2 linked regions of the Kordia sp. SMS9 genome follow. The protein of the gene in region 1 binds, or shares a complex with, the protein of each later gene. Links are inferred from orthologs where the notes say so. Each region holds a gene or a part of one and is shown on either strand. Other genes may lie near its edges.

Region 1 (9,571 bases):
ATCAGCAATCAAAACTTGCTAACAAAAACATTCAAACAACAGAGCAGCCTGCCACTACAAACGATTCAAACACAAATTCTACGGACACGACAAACGGAGGTAACGAGTAGATATTAATTATAAAAAATCATATAAAAAATGCCAGCTTGTCAGAAGCTGGCATTTTTTTATTTCAATTTGTCAGCATTGCTACAATGGCACAATTTCTGACTACTGTATTTGCGTAAATAATCAAACAATTAAAACATTAAATACTTAACAAAATGAGCAAAGTTAATATCAAACCACTTGCAGATAGAGTTTTGATTTCCCCATTGCCAGCAGCCACAAAAACTGCTTCAGGGCTCTACATTCCAGATTCAGCAAAAGAAAAACAACAACGCGGAACTGTTGTGGCAGCTGGACCCGGCAAAAAAGACGAACCGTTAACGGTAAAAGTTGGTGACACTGTTTTGTATGGAAAGTTTTCTGGAACTGAAATCAAGTTTGACGGTGAAGACTACATCATCATGAGAGAAGATGACATTTTAGCAATTATTTAATTCAAAAAATAACATACCAAAAAATTATGGCAAAAGATATAAAATTTGATGTAGAAGCACGCGACGGACTCAAACGTGGTGTGGATGCATTAGCAAATGCAGTAAAAGTTACTTTAGGACCAAAAGGAAGAAATGTAATCATTAGCAAATCATTTGGTGCGCCATCGGTAACGAAAGATGGTGTTTCTGTAGCGAAAGAAATAGAGCTAGAAGATGCCTTAGAAAACATGGGCGCGCAAATGGTAAAAGAAGTAGCTTCTCGTACGAACGATTTAGCAGGAGATGGAACCACAACTGCAACTGTACTAGCACAAGCTATTGTAAAAGAAGGATTGAAAAACGTGGCTGCAGGTGCAAATCCGATGGATTTAAAACGAGGAATTGACAAAGCAGTTACTGCCATCGTTGAAGACTTACAAAAGCAATCGAAAAAAGTAGGTGATTCTTCTGAAAAAATAAAACAAGTAGCTTCGATCTCTTCAAATAACGACGAAGTTGTGGGTGATTTAATCGCGCAAGCTTTTGGAAAAGTTGGTAAAGAAGGTGTCATCACGGTAGAAGAAGCTAAAGGAACGGACACGTATGTAGATGTAGTTGAAGGAATGCAGTTTGACAGAGGATATTTGTCACCGTATTTCGTGACCAACTCTGAAAAAATGGAAGCAGAATTGGAAAGTCCGTACATCTTATTATTTGATAAGAAAATTTCTTCCATGAAGGACTTAATGCCTGTATTGGAACCCGTAGCGCAAACAGGAAAGCCATTATTAATCATTGCGGAAGATGTAGATGGTGAAGCATTGGCAACTCTAGTAGTAAACAAATTAAGAGGCGCTTTAAAAATTGCGGCGGTAAAAGCACCTGGATTTGGTGATCGTAGAAAAGCAATGTTAGAAGATATCGCCATTTTAACTGGTGGAACGGTTATTTCGGAAGAAAGAGGATTTACGTTAGAAAGTGCTACGATTGATCTTTTAGGAACTGCTGAGAAAATCACAATCGACAAAGACAATACAACCATTGTAAATGGTGCTGGTGATGCAGAAATGATTCAAACACGTGTGGGACAAATAAAAGCTCAAATTGAATCTACTACTTCTGATTACGATAAAGAAAAACTACAAGAACGTTTGGCAAAATTAGCTGGCGGAGTGGCAGTTTTATATGTTGGAGCAGCTTCTGAAGTAGAAATGAAAGAGAAAAAAGACAGAGTAGACGATGCTTTACACGCCACAAGAGCTGCGGTTGAAGAAGGAATTGTTGCTGGCGGTGGTGTTGCTTTAGTTCGTGCGAAAAATGTACTAGAAAGCATTACTACAGATAATTTAGACGAAGTAACAGGAATCAAAATTATTGCACGTGCTATTGAAGAGCCATTACGTACCATTGTTTCCAACGCTGGTGGCGAAGGAAGCGTAGTTGTTTCAAAAGTAATGGAAGGTGAAAAAGATTTTGGATACGATGCTAAAACGGAAGAATATGTAGACATGCTGAAAGCAGGAATCATTGATCCGAAGAAAGTAACGCGTATTGCATTGGAAAATGCAGCATCTGTAGCAGGAATGATTTTAACTACAGAATGTGCATTGGTTGACATCAAAGAAGAAGCACCAGCTGGAGGCGGAATGCCACCAATGGGCGGCGGAATGCCAGGAATGATGTAATCAATTACACTATAAAAACACAAAAAGTCTTTCGAATCCTTGAATTTGAAAGGCTTTTTTTATGGGTGAAAGTTTTGAAGCTATAGAAACATATAGGTTTCTACCTTTGCAGTAATCATCTTCGAAACTTCTCAATACTCAATACTCAATACTAATATCTCATTACTTTTCAAATTCGTCTTTACAAGAATTTGAAAATCTAAAAACCAGTCTTTCAGCAACTTTTCTTTAAAATATATACTATTGGTACTCTTTTTGTGGTAGTTTTTTGCAAAAATTGCTTCCTATGAAAAAAAATTATTCTTTTTTATTCATCCTCATCTGCTGTTTCTCTTTCAGCGTATTTAGCCAAGAATCCTTAAAAATCGAAGACGAATATTACGCGTACTTCAAACTTCCTAGAGAAGGCTTGTATCTTCACCTTAACAAAACTACGTATTTTCAAGGCGAAGAAATTTGGTTCAAAGGCTATGCGTACGATCAACGGAATCAGCTTGCATCCAAAGCTACCACCAATATTAATATTGGAATTTATGACGCCGCAGGAAATCAACTGCAAAAACATTTATTTGCGGCAGAAAATGGTGTAACCAATGGAAATTTTGCAGTAGATTCTACGTTTACAGCAGGAACCTATTATATAAAAGCGGAAACCAATTGGATGAAAAACTTCAAGGAAGACAACGCGTATATTCAAAAAATTGAAATTAAAACCAATGAACAACTAGCAAAAAGCAACGCTACTGAAGAAAAGCAATACGATTTTCAATTTTTACCAGAAGGCGGACATATCCTCACAGAAACCATCAACAATGTTGGTTTTAAAATCATTGACAACAACGGAAAAGGCGTCGCGGTTTCTGGCATTGTGTACGATCAGGAAAAAAATCAAGTGGCTTCCTTTGAAAGCAATACTGTAGGCATGGGAAAATTTATACTGCAACCCAAAAAAGAGGCAATATATACTGCGGAAATCACGCTGAAAGATGGCACCATGATTACCAAAGAACTACCGTCTATCCAAACACAAGGCATTTCACTTATAATTCAAAATTCATTACAAGATAAAGTGATTCTCGACTTTAGCACGAATGAAGAAACCTTGACAAACTATCCTAATAAAACGTATAAAATACTCATTCATCAAAATGGACAGTTAAAAATAGCAGCGTTACAATTTAGCAATCTTAAAAAAGCCGTGAGTATTGAAAAAGAACGTTTGTTTAAAGGCGTGAACACAATTACTGTATTTGACGATCAAAAACAACCCATTTTAGAACGTTTATTTTTTAATGATTATGGCATCAAAAACACAAAGATGCAAGTTTCTAAACTCAACACGATTAAAGATTCTATCATCCTTTCTGTAAAAGAACTCAACTTACAGAACAAGGCAAATGTGAGTATTTCTGTATTGCCAGAAACTACGCAAGGATACAATCCGCAGCACAATATCATTTCCAACTTTTACTTAAAACCACATGTGAGCGGTTTTATTGAAAATCCACAATATTATTTCCATAAAATGGACCGAAAGAAAAAGTATGAACTAGATGTTTTATTGCTCACACAAGGTTGGAGTCGCTATGATTGGAACGACATTTTTGGCAAAAAACCAACGGCAACACATCGTTTTGAAAACGGAATTGGTATTTCGGGACGTGTCAACAGACCTGCGACAGGTGTAAAGCAAGTATTTTTATATGAGACAAAAAATCATGCGGCTAAATTTATTGACTTGGACGAAAATCAAAAGTTTGAATTGGCAAACGTGTTTTTGGAAGAAGGAGAAGAAATAAAGTTTTCGTACATCACTCCAAAAGGTGCACTGAAAAAGCCAGGTATGTATTTACGATTTTTGATTACAAACAAAGAGGACAAAATTTCGGAAGCATTTTTAGAAAATACCAAAAAACTCAAATCTGACACTGCTAATTTTAAAGTTCCAGAAAATTTCTTTTATGAAAACGCAGAAGAGCTAGATGCTGTAGTGTTAAATGCGGAAAAGGAAAAACCAAAATACAACAGTATCTTTTTAATGAATCCGTCTGTTACAGAAATCACAATAGAAGAATACAAAAGATATCTCAACTTGGTACAATATCTTAATTTTAATGGTTTTAATGCTTCCGAAGACATGGGAAATGTATTTATTTCTTCTAGAATTGCGCGTGGCGGATCGCCTACTGTATTTTTTAATGACGTACGTTTAAACGATTTAAATATTCTATACAGCATGTCATTGGCTGAAATTGAACGCATTGTGGTAGACAGATATAGCAGAGTACCAAGTGCGCGTGGTGGCGGATTGGGCGTCATTAAAATATACTCACGCATTACACCATTGTTCAAAAAACCAGGAGTCGAAATTCAATATCTCGCAGCTACATCACCTGCATCATTTTCAACGGGTAAAAAATACTATGCACCTAATTATTCATCGTATTTAAATCCTGTATTTCAAAAATATGGTGCCATTTCTTGGTTGCCAACAGTTGAGCTGAACAGTGAAACGGCCACTACTTTTAAAATATACGATACGTATACTAAAAACGTAACGCTATTTATTGAGGGAATTGCGGAAAATGGTGATTTAATCTCCGAACGAAAAACCATTCAAGTGCGTTAACCGATTGCTATGAAAAAAAAGTGTTTTTTATTGTTACTGATGATATTAAGCATGATTCCACTTCTCTGTCAAGAGAAAACTGTGGAAGCAGTTTATACAGCCTATTTTGAACTTCCGCGAGAAGCATTATACCTGCATTTGAACAAAACCACGTATTTTCAAGGAGAAGAAATCTGGTTTACAGGCTATGCGTACGATCAAAAGAATCAGCTTTCTTCCAAAGCAACGACCAATATTAAAGTTGGAATTTACGATGCAAAAGGCAATCAAGTAAAAAAAGCATTGTATGCCGCAGAAAATGGTTTTACCAACGGAAACTTCTTAATTGATTCCACCTTTACCGCAGGAACCTATTATGTAAAAGCAGGCACCAATTGGATGAAAAATTTCAAGGAAAACAACGCGTTTGTCCAAAAAATTGAAATTGTTACTGATGAAAGTATCAATGAAAAGAAAGTTGCCAAAAAAGCGACGTATGATTTTCAATTTTTACCTGAAGGCGGACATATCTTAGCAAATACCAACAATAATATTGGCTTTAAAATCATTGGCAATGATGGAAAAGGTGTCAAAGTTTCAGGAATTGTGTTTGATGAAGCAAAAAAGCAAGTCGCTTCGTTTGAAAGCAATACATTAGGCGTGGGAAAATTTTTATTTCAACCTAAAAAAGAAATACAATACACCGCAGAAATTACCCTTGAAAATAATACCATAATTACAAAATTTTTGCCGTTAGCAAAACCAAAAGGCATTTCGTTAATACTGCAAAGTCTCACGGAAAACGATGTGATTCTCGATTTTAGCACAAATGAAGAAACGCTCAAAAATACTCCGAATAAAACTTACAAAATACTCATTCATCAACATGGAAAGTTGAAAACAATTGCTTTAAAATTTGATGAACTCCAAAAAGCAATTCGCATCAAAAAAGAGGAATTATTCAAAGGAATTAATACCATAACCGTTTTTGACAATGATCAAAATCCCATCTTGGAACGTTTGTTTTTTAACGATGTATACATTCAAAAAGCCAACATTAGAGTTTCAAAACTCAACAAAATTCAAGATTCTATTTTGTTGTCTGTGCAGAAATTGAACCTGCAAAAAAATGCACAAATCAGCATTTCTGTATTGCCAGAAGCAACGGAAAGCTATCAACCAAAACACAGTATTGTATCTAATTTTTACCTAAAACCGCACCTACGAGGCTTTGTGGAAAATCCGCAGTATTATTTTCAAAATATGGATCGAAAAAAAAAATACGAGTTGGATATTTTATTACTCACCCAAGGTTGGAGTCGCTACGATTGGAACGCTATTTTTGATACAAAACCAACAGCAACACATCGTTTTGAAAACGGAATTACTATTTCTGGACGCGTCAATCGACCAAAAACAAACGTAAAACAACTCTTCTTTCACACCACCGTAAATCACGATGCACGATTTATCAACTTGGACGAAAATCAAAAATTTGAAATGTCTGGTTTATTTTTAAAAGAAGACGAAGAAGTGCGTTTCTCGTATGTGAACGAAAAAGGAGAATTTAAAAAACCGAGCATGTATCTTCGGTTTATTCTATCGGATACAAAAGATAAACTTTCCAAACGTTTCTTAGATACAATTCGCAACATCAAAACGAGTGCTAAACAGGCATCGCTCAAAGAATTTTTGTACGCAAACAGGGAAGCTCTTGACACAGTAGTTTTGACAGGAAAAAAGAAAAGAAAAAGATACGAAGACCGTTTCATGAAACGTCCGGAAGTTACGGAAGTTACCGAGGAAGTCGTAAAAGAGTATGACGATATTGCCAATTTTATACGATTGAATGGTTTTTACACCGTACAAGAAGGCGGCGAAGTTTTTGATCCAAGCAAACTTATAGGAGGCAACCCAGTTATTTTTTATAACAACCAATATTTACGCAAAGAAAACATGGTGGTTTTATACAATTTAAAACTCGAAAACATAGAACGTGTTATTGTTGACAGATATAGCGACATTTTGTTTAATGGAGAAGTACGGACAGGTATTATTAAAATATTTACACGTGATACGCCCTTATTTTCAAGAAAACTGAGAAATTTTGTGTATTTGAGTACCAAAACACCGAAATCATTTACGGAAGGGAAAAAGTATTACACACCTAATTACGCGTCATTCCTAAGTCCAACATTTCAACAATACGGAGCCATTTCTTGGCTTCCGAACCTAGAACTCAATCCTGAAACTGCAACCACTTTCAAAATCTATGATACGTTTACTGAAAACGTAACTTTATTCATTGAAGGAATTACGGAAGATGGTGATTTGATTTCGGAACGAAAAACCATTCAAGTACGTTGACCATCATTTTCATGATTGTTCTTACCAAACACTTTTGAAAAAAACGATTCTTGATTTTTTTAATTATTTAGCTTAAACCGATTATTATGAAAAAAAAGTACATTTTATTACCAATTATTTTACTGAGTATTTTACCACTGTTCAGTCAAAAACAAACTGCGGAAGCAGCTTATGCATCCTATTTTGAACTTCCCCGAGAATCCTTATACCTTCATTTGAACAAAACTACCTATTTTCAAGGGGAAGAAATCTGGTTTAAAGGCTATGCGTACGATCAAAAGAATCAGCTTTCTTCCAAAGCAACGACCAATATTAATGTGGGAATTTACGATGCACAAGGAAATCAAATAAAAAAAGCATTGTACGCTGCAAAAGATGGAGTCACCAATGGAAACTTCTTAATTGATTCTACCTTTACAGCAGGAACATATTATATAAAAGCGGACACCAATTGGATGAAAAATTTCAAAGAAAATGATGCGTTCGTTCAAAAAATAGAAATCGTTACTAATGAAAGTATCAATGAAAAAAAAGTCACTGAAAAAGCACGTTTCGATTTTCAGTTTTTGCCCGAAGGTGGACACATTGTAGCAAATACCACCAACAATATTGGTTTCAAAATCATTGCCAACGATGGAAAAGGTGTGACGGCTTCTGGAGTGGTGTATGACGAAGAAAAAAACCAAGTCGCTTCGTTTGAAAGCAATACGTTGGGAATGGGGAAATTTTTATTTCAACCTAAAAAAGAAATACAATACACGGCAGAAATTACACTTGAAAATAATGCCATACTAACAAAACTCTTGCCGCAAGCAAAAGCACAAGGCATTTCTTTAATATTACAAAGTCTCACCGAAAATGATATCATTCTCGATTTTAGCACGAATGAGGAAACACTCAAAAACAATCCAAATAAAAAGTACAAAATACTCATACATCAACATGGAAAGTTAAAAACAGTTGCGCTTCAGTTTGACGAACTCCAAAAAGCAATTCGCATCCCAAAAGTGGAATTGTTTAAAGGAATTAACACTATAACGGTATTTGATAATGATCAAAATCCAATTTTGGAACGTTTATTTTTTAACGATGTAGGCATCAAAAAAGCCAACATTCATGTTTCAAAACTCAATACAATTCAAGATTCCATTTTGTTATCTGTAAAAGCATTTAACTTAAACGAAAACGCAAATGTGAGCATTTCTGTGCTGCCAGAAACGACCGAAAGTTACCAACCACAGCACAACATGCTATCAAATTTATACCTAAAACCACATCTAAGAGGTGTTATTGAAAATCCGCAGTATTACTTCCAAAAGATGGATAGAAAAAAGAAATACGAACTGGATATTTTGCTACTCACACAAGGCTGGAGTCGCTATGAGTGGAAAAACATTTTTGAAACAAAACCAATAGCAAGACATCCTTTTGAAAACGGAATTACGATTTCTGGACGTGTCAACGTTCCTAAAAAAGGGATAAAACAATTATTTTTTCACACCACAAAAAATCACAGTGCACAATTTATTGACTTGGACGAAGATCAAAAATTTGAAATATCAGGCTTATTTTTAGAAAAAGATGAAGAAGTGCGTTTCTCGTATTTAGATACAAAAAACGTATTTAAAAAGCCGAGCATGTATCTTCGGTTTATCGCAAAAAATCCAACAGATAAAATTTCTGAAGCTTTTTTGAATACAACAAAACATATTTCTACATCTGCCGATTTTACGATCCCAAAAGATTTCTTTACTGAAAAAGCAGAAGCGCTTGATACCATTGTATTGCAAGCTGAAAATCCGAAATATACATTTTTAGATGAATTTATGGCTGATGCAGAAATAACAGATGTCACAGAAGAAACCTATTATATGTATTACAATATTGTACAATTTTTAAACTTTAATGGATTCACTGCTACAGAAGGCGGAGGAAGTGTTTCTATTTCACACAGAGCCTCAAAAAGACCTAAACCTTCTGTGTTTTTGAATAATTTCCGAATTCGAGATCCTGGTTTGCATATTTTGTATAACATGTCATTGGCTAATATAGAACGTATTGAAATTGACAGATACAACATTATTCCGTTTAATGGAGGAAGATCTGATGGTATTATAAAAATTTATACTCGTGAACGGTCGATGTTTGCACAAACTGCCAAAGATTATATTTACATAGCGGCAAAAACGACCAAATCTTTCACCAAAGGGAAAACATATTATGCGCCAAACTATGCATCGTATTTACATCCTGTGTTTCAAAAATATGGAACGATTTCATGGTTACCCACAGTGCAACTCAATACCGAAACGCCAACGAGTTTTAAAATATATGATACGTATACAAAAAATGTAACGTTGTTTATTGAAGGAATTTCAGAAAGCGGACAT
Region 2 (9,531 bases), 1.7 Mb from region 1 along the record:
AGTCGCATTTACGCTATTTGCTATTGTAAATATGTGTTTTATACAAAACATCAAAACGTTCAATTCTAATGTAACAACCACATTAAGTTTTATAGTTATCTTTTTATCGCTCAGTTATTTTTATGCGCTTTTGCAAGAAGAAATCTACAGTCCGCTAGACAAAAAGCCACTATTTTGGATCAATGCAGGGTTTTTAATTTATTTTTCGAGTAACTTAATCCTGTTTTTCATCAACAATAGTATGTTTACCAAACCCGATGAAGTGAGTCATTTAGTGTGGGGATTGCACGCCATTGTCAATATTATATTAATGCTCTTTTTTACCATTGCTGTATGGATACATCCGAATCAACGCTAACCTTACAAATTATCATAATTGGAATGGTGGTACTTTTTGTACTGTCGCTTGGGGTAATTGTGTTTTTCATTATCTATCAAAGACGGTTATTCGCACAGCAACAAAAACACCAACAAATAGAAGCGGAATACCAACGAGAATTATTACAAATTGCTATTCAAAGTGAAGAACGCGAACGTACTCGAATTGGAAAGGAATTGCATGATGATGTGGGGGCATTGCTAACGACTACGAAATTGTATTTGAGTCAAATTTCGCCAGAAGCGTCTCCCGAAAAATTACAAGCGACCACCGAAAAAATGTATTCTTTATTTGATACCATGATTCAAGGAGTACGAAGCATTTCACAAGATTTACGACCTGTCATTTTAGAGCGATTGGGTTTGGTAGAAGCGGTAAAAAGCTTGGTCGCAACGGTCAATGCTATAAATATGGTGGCGGTGAATTTTGAGGATTTTTCAAGAAATACAATCTCAAAAGAAAATGAATTGAATGTGTATCGCATCTTACAAGAATTGATAAATAACACACTGAAACACGCTAAAGCGACTGAAATTTCTATTATTTTTAAGAGTGATATCACAAATTTCATCATCATTTACAAAGATGATGGTGTCGGATTTCATCAAAATGAATTGCAACAAAAAAAAGGAATTGGCTTAAAAAATATAGAAAGTAGGTTGTCGGTACTTTCAGGAAGTTTCCAATTTGAAGAAGTTTCTAAAGGAATAAAAATAACCATACACATACCAATCATATCATGAATGAAAAAGTTATTAAAGTAGGGATTACAGACGATCATTTATTATTTCGCGAAGGCGTAAAGTTGATTCTAGAAAATTTTGAAAATATTGAGTTCATACTAGAAGCTGATAACGGAAAAGATTTGTTAACCAAGTTGAAAAATGGCATTCCTGACGTTGTCTTGTTAGATTTGGAAATGCCTGTGATGGACGGTATAGAAACTATCAAAGAACTAAAAGCAAATCCTGCGTATCAAGAGTTGAAAGTCATCATCTTAACCATGCATACCGAAGAACGGATGATTGCGTATGCGATGGAGCTTGGTGCGAATGGATATATAACGAAAGATGCTGTGCCAAGCGAATTTGAATTGGCGATTAGAACGGTGTACAGTCAAGATTATTATTTCAGTGATCACGTGTCGCAAGCCATGTTAAAAGGACTTCGAAACAAAACTAAAAAAGCACCAAAAATTGGAGCAGATTACCACTTAACAGCTCGTGAAACAGAAGTTTTGCAATTAATAGCGGAAGGATTTACGACACAGGAAATTGGCGACAAACTTTTTTTAAGCAAGCGAACTATTGAAGGACATCGAAAGAATTTGATAAGCAAATTGGGCGTTCGAAATACGGCAAGTTTGGTGGTAAAAGCAGTAAAAGAAAATTTAGTTGTAGTAGATTGATGCTATTTTGTTGTGTCACTTTCAACACTTTGTAAAGGCGTTTTAACCAACTTTTGAATTTTTTGCGAAATAAAAATACTAAAAATTACAAATCCCATAAAGAAGAAGAAACCGTTTTGTAGCTCAGACTTATTTGTCGATAAAATTTCCAAACTTTCAACGCTGTTTTCCAATTGTCCCAGCTGACTTGAAATGATGCCTGTAAAGCCAATATACGACATAAAAATGGCAACTACCATGACATCTGCCATCGACCATTTTCCACTTTTAAATACTAAAAATTTGATGAGTTTATTCCGCTGAAGCGAACGCTTAAACACTAATAAAAGACTCGATATTAATTTAGAAACGGGGAAAATCACACTAAAAAGCAAAACCAAAATCCCAACGAGCATCACTTTTGTTTTTCCTTGTGAAAGCATAATACTTGAGACTTCCATGATACTTTTGCTCTTATAATACAACACCTGATCTTGGAATGAAATCGCTTCGCCCATCAATTGTAACTCCATGGAAGCTATACGCGCATCAATATCAATCATCGGTAAAAAAACGCCCAACGCCAGTAAGTGAATTGCCGCTATGATGTAAATAGTTATTTTTAATTTGGAAGTTTCTTTCCGTAGAAACATAGATAAAAGCATGCTTAAAAATGCAATAACTAAAACAATATTAGAAGTGCTTTGCTTATTTTTAACAGTTTCTAATTTGCTTGAAATCAGATTGATACATTCGTTTCCTGTAGTTGCTTTGTATTTGGAAAGAATGGTATTGTATGCGGTATAATCTAGCTTTTGAAACGTTCCTTCGGTATACGAATTGATCTGCTCTAAAATGTATTTTTTAATACCATCTCGATTTTCGTCGCTCTCTAAAAAATCAAGGATATCTTCGGTAATTGTTGGGACTTGATTTTTAAGTTCACTAAAAATTTCAAAAAAATCAGCTCCAATATTCTTTAAGGAAAGTCCTAAAAAGTCATTGTTTTTCTCGTTTTTGGCTTTATATGCGCGTTCAAACTTATCAATAGATTCATTCAGAAAAGCTGTTACTTTTACACGAGCTTCATCGCGTTGTGTGCCCGAAAGTTCTAATTCTTGAAGTTTTGTGGTAATAATATTGGCAAATTGTTCTTCCCAAGCATCCACATTGAACATTCCGTATTTAATGTCCGAAAGTTCAATAACATCCGCTTTAAGTGCCCGTTTCTTAGTTTCGAGTTGATAGGTATACGAAGCCGCCACGCTAATCGCAATCAGCAATACAATTAAAATACTATATGAGATGAGGTTTTTACGCACGGTTTTGCTAAAATTCAAATATTAATTTTGATTTTTGGTAGTTTCATACAGTAAGACGACTCAAAAGCAAATTTGTTTCAAACGATTGGATGTTCATCATTCATACGACAACCCAATTTTCGCTTTTACTAGATCAATAATCGTCATCAGTTGCTCGCTAAATGCTAATGGCAATTTGGAATTTTCGGTGTCACCATTCAAAATATTAGCATGTACAGCTTCAATTTCGTGAATGTATCCATTTCCAGCATACGGAAGTTCAAACACGGTTTCTTCATTATTTAGGTATACCGAAATCGTATTTGGTTGATGAAAACTACGGTACAATTTAATCACGCCTTTGGTACCGTAAATATAGGCTTCTGTAGGTGTATCGGTTTCAAATGTGCATTCTAGGACTGCTTTGGCGCCTGTTGAATAATTGAACAACATTGCGCAAAAACTGTCTACTTCAGTGTGTGTCATACGCGCCATAGCGTTAATTTCTGAAGGCATTCCCAACACAAATAAACTTAAAAAAATAGGATACAAGCCAATATCTAGCAACGCGCCGCCACCTAAATTTTTATTGTACAAACGACTTTCAGGATTGAATTCAGTTCGGAAACCGAAATCGGCACGAATACTTATAATATCTCCAATTGCGTTCTCATTTAACAATTGCTGTATTTTTTGATACGAAGGCATAAATCGTGTCCAAATGGCTTCCATTAAAAATAACTTTCGCGATTGCGCTTCTTGGATGAGGGTTTGCACTTGCGTGAGATTGATTCCGAGTGGTTTTTCACACAAAACAGCTTTTTCATGTTGCAGGCACAGCATGGTATTTTCAAAATGAAACGTATGTGGTGTGGCAATATATACTACATCAATGTCAGTGTCGTTTGCAAGTGCTTCATACGAATCGTAAGCTTTCTGTGCATTGTACATTTCTTTGAAAGCAGTAGCTTTTTCGCTACTTCGTGAAGCAACTCCGTAAAGTATTGCGGTTTCTGAGCGTTGTAAATCGGCAGCAAATGTATGTGCTATTCCGCCCAATCCAATAATTCCCCAACGTATTTTTTTTGACATGATTTTTGTATTCAATTTAGCTATTTTTTTGATTTGATATATTTTGCGAGCATCAACACAAACGTGGCTGCTCCAAAACCTCAGTAATTTCCAGCAAATATGGTGAAATATCTAAAAATATTACGAAATTTCACCAAAAACAACCACTAAAATTCCCATGAAAATTAATTACTTGATTTCTTTTTTTGTGATTGGATGCATGTTTTTGATTATTTTTTCAAAATTCCCAAATAGGCACTCCACGGTCCAACTTCATCACTATATTGTTTTGCCATCACTCTGGCTATTTGTGCAATATGTCCTAAATCGTGTACCGTCCAAGTGGCTAAAAGTTGTTGTAAAGTTACTTCGCCCAAATCAGGATGCACGCCCTTTTTTGAAAAATCACCTTCCATAATTTGAAGCTTTTCCAATTCGTTGAGATTTTGAGAACGAAGTGCTTTAAATTTTTCTAATAAATCATGAATTGTTTTTCCTTTGCTATCACGTTCTTGTGCAAAGCGATCAAACGGTTCAAAAGTTTTATCATTTCCTTCACTCAATATAATTTTTGCTCGAACAATCCAATCGGTTTGCTCTCCATGAATCAAATGTCCAACAATAGCATGCGGACTCCAAGTAGCTTCACCTTCATTGTTGTGAAGCCAATCGTCCGACAAACTAGAAAGCATTGTCATAAGTGTTTCAGGTGTTTGACGGAGTATTTCTATAGATTTGCTAAGATTGAATGTCATGGTTGCTGTTTTGATTTAATAAAAATACAACTGTTTATTCAAATTTCTTTACGATTATATAAAGAAAAAAGTCGCTCCTATTTTCTTTAGAAGCGACTTTTTAATATATAACTACCCTCAGAATCTTACAATCCGAAAGCTGTTTTTACCTTGTCTACAAAGTCTAATTTTTCCCAAGTAAATAACTCAACATCTAAGGTTTTGCTTTCACCATTTGGAGTGGTAAATGTTTTTGAAACCACTTCGTTTTTACGTCCCATGTGTCCGTAAGCCGCCGTTTCGCTGTACATTGGTGTGCGTAATTTTAAACGACTTTCAATCGCCGCAGGACGCATGTCAAATACTTCTTTTACTTTCTCAGCAATTTCCCCATCGGTCAAATCTACTTTGGCAGTTCCGTACGTATCTACAAAAATCCCCATAGGTTCAACCACTCCGATAGCGTAGGAAACTTGTACTAAAATTTCATCCGCAACTCCAGCCGCAACCAAATTTTTCGCTACGTGACGTGTGGCATACGCAGCACTTCTGTCCACTTTACTTGGATCTTTTCCTGAGAACGCACCACCACCGTGTGCACCTTTTCCACCGTAGGTATCTACAATGATTTTTCTTCCTGTCAATCCTGTATCTCCGTGCGGTCCACCAATTACGAATTTTCCAGTAGGATTGATGTGATATTTGATATCATTGCCAAATAATGCTTGAATTTCTGGTTTTAATTTCGACTTTACACGCGGAATTAAAATATTCACGATGTCTTCACGAATTTTCGTCAACATCACTTCGTCACTTTCGTCAAAATCATCATGTTGTGTAGAAATTACAATCGCTTCTACTCGTGAAGGCACATTATCGTCATTATATTCAATCGTTACCTGACTTTTCGCATCTGGACGTAAGTAGGTAATTTCGTTGTTTTCTCTGCGCAAAGCAGCCAATTCAATCAATAGTAAATGTGATAAATCCAAGGCTAACGGCATCAAGTTTTCAGTTTCTTTCGTTGCATAGCCAAACATCATACCTTGGTCACCTGCACCTTGCTCTTCTTTCGTAGCTCTGTCAACACCTCTATTAATGTCATCAGATTGTTCGTGAATTGCAGATAAAACACCACAAGAATTGCCATCAAACATATATTCGCTTTTTGTGTAGCCAATTTTGTTAACTACTTCTCTAGCAATCTTTTGCACGTCTAAATAGGTGTTCGATTTTACTTCTCCAGCTAAAATAACTTGCCCTGTAGTCACTAAAGTTTCACAAGCTACTTTTGACTCGGGATCGAACGCTAAAAAATTATCAATTAAAGCATCAGAAATCTGATCTGCTACTTTGTCTGGATGTCCTTCTGAAACCGATTCAGAGGTAAAAAAATATGACATAATAAATCTTCTTTTAAAATTAAAGTTGTAAAAAAATAATACAGCGATTGCTTAGTCGTCTAAAGAAGTAGAAATTACTGCTTTAGCATTTTTTATCATTCTGAATTTTCTTCAGAACTTGAGGTTGCAATCAGTTCAAATTTTTCCTCAAAACAGGTGCAAATGTATAAAAAACTAAGCAGATACAAACAACAAAAAATAGAATTTTATTGGAAGTGCAAAAAACTGTTAAAAAAGAAATTTTTTGAAAAAACATTTGGATTTTAAATAATTATAACTTTACCTTTGTACAAAACAAAGACAAAATATGTTTATTAAAGTTTGTAATATGTGTTGTATGATGTGTAGCAGAAATGCCGCAGAGGACACTATTGTATTACGCTAACTTTATGAAAGCATTCAAAATACGAAGCCTCTGCAATTTGCAGAGGCTTTTTTCATGATTATATTTTAAGTTAATTTTTTTTTTCAAAAACCAATGAGTCAAATTTTTCAAATAATAGCAATCGAACCAACCGAAACACTGTGTTGCTGTATGATGATGGTTATGTGCATGATGTGCTGTAGCCCACGCTACTATTATCGAAAAGTACCAGATAAATGGTGATTCATTTATCATATATTTAAAAAGGTTCTTTTGGTAATATGCTTCCAAAAGAACCTTTTTTCATTGGTGACACTTCGACACTTCGACACTTCGACAGGCTCAGTGTCAGTGTCAGTGAAAAGGTATATAGAAATAGTCATAAAATAAAAATTAAATAACGATTACAATATAATTTGTGAAATATCTGAGAAAATCAATAAAATACTGTAAAGTCGAATATATTCGTCGACAAAATATCTCTACTAAATTAGTAGGGTAATAGATTGGATAATGAATCAACAAATAGAAAAAAAACAAAAACAAACATAAAAACAAAGAAAATGAGTACACAAAAATTCGCAACAAAAGCATTACATTCAGGACACGACACAACGCAAAACGGAGGTACAAGAGCGGTGCCAATTTATCAATCTACAGCGTATGTCTTTAACAATTCCGATCACGCATCGAATTTATTTTCGTTAGCAGAACCAGGAAATATTTACACGAGAATCAACAATCCAACCAATGACATTTTAGAGCAGCGATTAACTGCTTTAGAAGGTGGATTGGCAGCCGTAGTTACCGCTTCAGGAACTGCAGCGATTGCCACAACATTCCTAACACTACTTAGAGCAGGTGATCACATTGTAGCTTCTAACAGTTTGTATGGCGGAACGTATAATTTGCTAAATGTTACCTTGCCAAGACTCGGAATTACCACAACATTTGTAGATCCAGATCAAGAAAATAGTTTCAATGATGCCGCACAAGAAAATACCAGAGCAATTTTCATTGAATCTTTAGGAAATCCAAAATTAGATGTTTTAGATATCGAAGCAATTTCTGCACAAGCAAAAGCCAACAAAATCCCACTCATTGTAGACAATACGATTGCCACACCTTACTTATTGAATCCTATCAAACATGGCGCAAACATCGTTATTCACTCACTCACAAAATACATTAACGGAAACGGAACTGCCTTAGGTGGCGCAATCATTGACGCAGGAACTTTTGATTGGACAAACGGAAAATTCCCAGAATTTACAGAACCATCCGCAGGATATCACGGTTTGGTATACAGTGAAGCACTCGAAGCAGCAGCATTCATCGCCAAAGTACGTATTGAAGGATTGCGCGATTTTGGTTCGGCACTCAGTCCATTCAACGCATTTCAAATTATACAAGGATTGGAAACGTTGCCAATTCGTATCAAACAACACAGCCAAAACGCACTAGAACTCGCAACATGGTTGCAAACACAAGAAGCCGTAGCTTGGGTAAATTATCCAGGATTGGAAACTAGCAATTACAAAGCGTTGGCAGATAGATACTTGTCAAAAGGACAAAGCGGAATTGTAACCTTTGGTATCAAAGCAGGGTATGAAGCTGCAAAACGCATTGCAGACGAAACAGAAGTTTTCTCACTCTTAGCCAATATTGGAGACACAAAATCACTCATCATTCACCCAGCAAGTACGACGCACCAGCAATTAAATGAAGCACAACAAGCCTCTACAGGTGTTACACAAGACTTAATTCGCTTGTCTGTCGGATTGGAAGATGTGGAAGATTTAAAAGCAGATTTAAAAACTGTATTTGACAAAATTACCGCAGGAATTCCAGCATCATAAACACAATATTTTGACACAAAAAGCAGCACATATTACCATTTCAAATTTCTTTACCGAAAGTGGCGCGTACTATCCAAACCTCAAGTTGAGTTATCAGCTTGTAGGTTCGGATAACGTCAATGCGCCAATTGTTTTAGTAAATCACGCCTTAACGGGGAACTCAGAAGTAACTGGGGAAAACGGTTGGTGGAACAAATTGATCGGAGAAGATAAATGCATTGATACGAATCATTTTAAAATTTTGAGTTTTGACATTCCAGGAAATGGTTTTTTTATGGAAGGCGGTTTGATTGAGCATTACAAAGATTTTGTAGCACGTGATGTGGCAAAGATTTTCCTAAGAGGATTGGAACAATTAAAAATCAATCAGCTTTTCGCCGCTATTGGCGGATCGTTAGGAGGCGGAATTGCTTGGGAAATGGCAGTTTTAGAACCAAATTTGATTCAAAATCTAATTCCGATTGCGGCTGATTGGAAATCGACCGATTGGTTGATGGGCAATTGTTTTTTGCAAGAACGGATCTTAGAAAACTCTAGCAATCCGGTAGAAGATGCACGTATTCATGCCATGTTGTGTTATCGTACGCCGTTTTCACTCAAAGTGAAATTTCAGCGAACACGTCACAAAGAAAAAGACATGTTCAACACGGAAAGTTGGTTGGCGCATCACGGAAAAAAATTACAACAACGCTATCAATTGGGAGCGTACAAACTGATGAATCAGCTCTTAAAAACGATTGATATAACGCGCGGAAGAGGACCATTAGAAACGGTAGCGTCAAAAATTGCAGGAAACATTCACATCATCAGTATCAACAGTGATATCTTTTTTTCACCAGATGAAGATATTGAAACCTATAGAAGATTAAAGCGTTTCAAAGAAAATATATATCACGACGAAATTCAGTCCATTCACGGACACGATGCATTTTTAATAGAATACGGACAATTAAGTCAAATGCTCAGAAACATATTTCAAGTTCAAAAATCATCAATTTAAACCAAGTACTTACACTACAATGCTATGAAGATT

Evidence for each region.
Region 2: the proteins of groL (region 1) and metK are in contact, whole or in part, in a cryo-EM structure (PDB 8P4O), measured with the Escherichia coli proteins. The link is inferred for Kordia sp. SMS9 from one-to-one orthologs.

What each region holds. Positions count from the first base shown.
Region 1 is NZ_CP031153.1:478,199-487,769, forward strand. What follows is about bases 1-2,887. They hold groL (chaperonin GroEL), read left to right. Parts: upstream 1-568; coding sequence 569-2,206; downstream 2,207-2,887. Other genes in these bases: secG (preprotein translocase subunit SecG), read left to right, coding at 1-110; groES (co-chaperone GroES), read left to right, coding at 264-542; KORDIASMS9_RS02195 (hypothetical protein), read left to right, coding at 2,493-2,887. In the rest of the region: more of KORDIASMS9_RS02195, read left to right, coding at 2,888-4,835; KORDIASMS9_RS02200 (hypothetical protein), read left to right, coding at 4,887-7,181; KORDIASMS9_RS02205 (hypothetical protein), read left to right, coding at 7,268-9,571.
Region 2 is NZ_CP031153.1:2,185,526-2,195,056, forward strand. Bases 4,148-6,994 are described here. They hold metK (methionine adenosyltransferase), read right to left. Parts: upstream 6,276-6,994; coding sequence 5,019-6,275; downstream 4,148-5,018. Other genes in these bases: KORDIASMS9_RS09515 (Gfo/Idh/MocA family protein), read right to left, coding at 4,148-4,159; KORDIASMS9_RS09520 (DinB family protein), read right to left, coding at 4,369-4,893. Also shown: KORDIASMS9_RS09495 (hypothetical protein), read left to right, coding at 1-358; KORDIASMS9_RS09500 (sensor histidine kinase), read left to right, coding at 334-1,122; KORDIASMS9_RS09505 (response regulator transcription factor), read left to right, coding at 1,119-1,787; KORDIASMS9_RS09510 (paraquat-inducible protein A), read right to left, coding at 1,790-3,088; more of KORDIASMS9_RS09515, read right to left, coding at 3,185-4,147; KORDIASMS9_RS09530 (O-acetylhomoserine aminocarboxypropyltransferase/cysteine synthase family protein), read left to right, coding at 7,203-8,498; KORDIASMS9_RS09535 (alpha/beta fold hydrolase), read left to right, coding at 8,464-9,498; thrA (bifunctional aspartate kinase/homoserine dehydrogenase I), read left to right, coding at 9,523-9,531. UniProt on the Escherichia coli protein: Catalyzes the formation of S-adenosylmethionine (AdoMet) from methionine and ATP.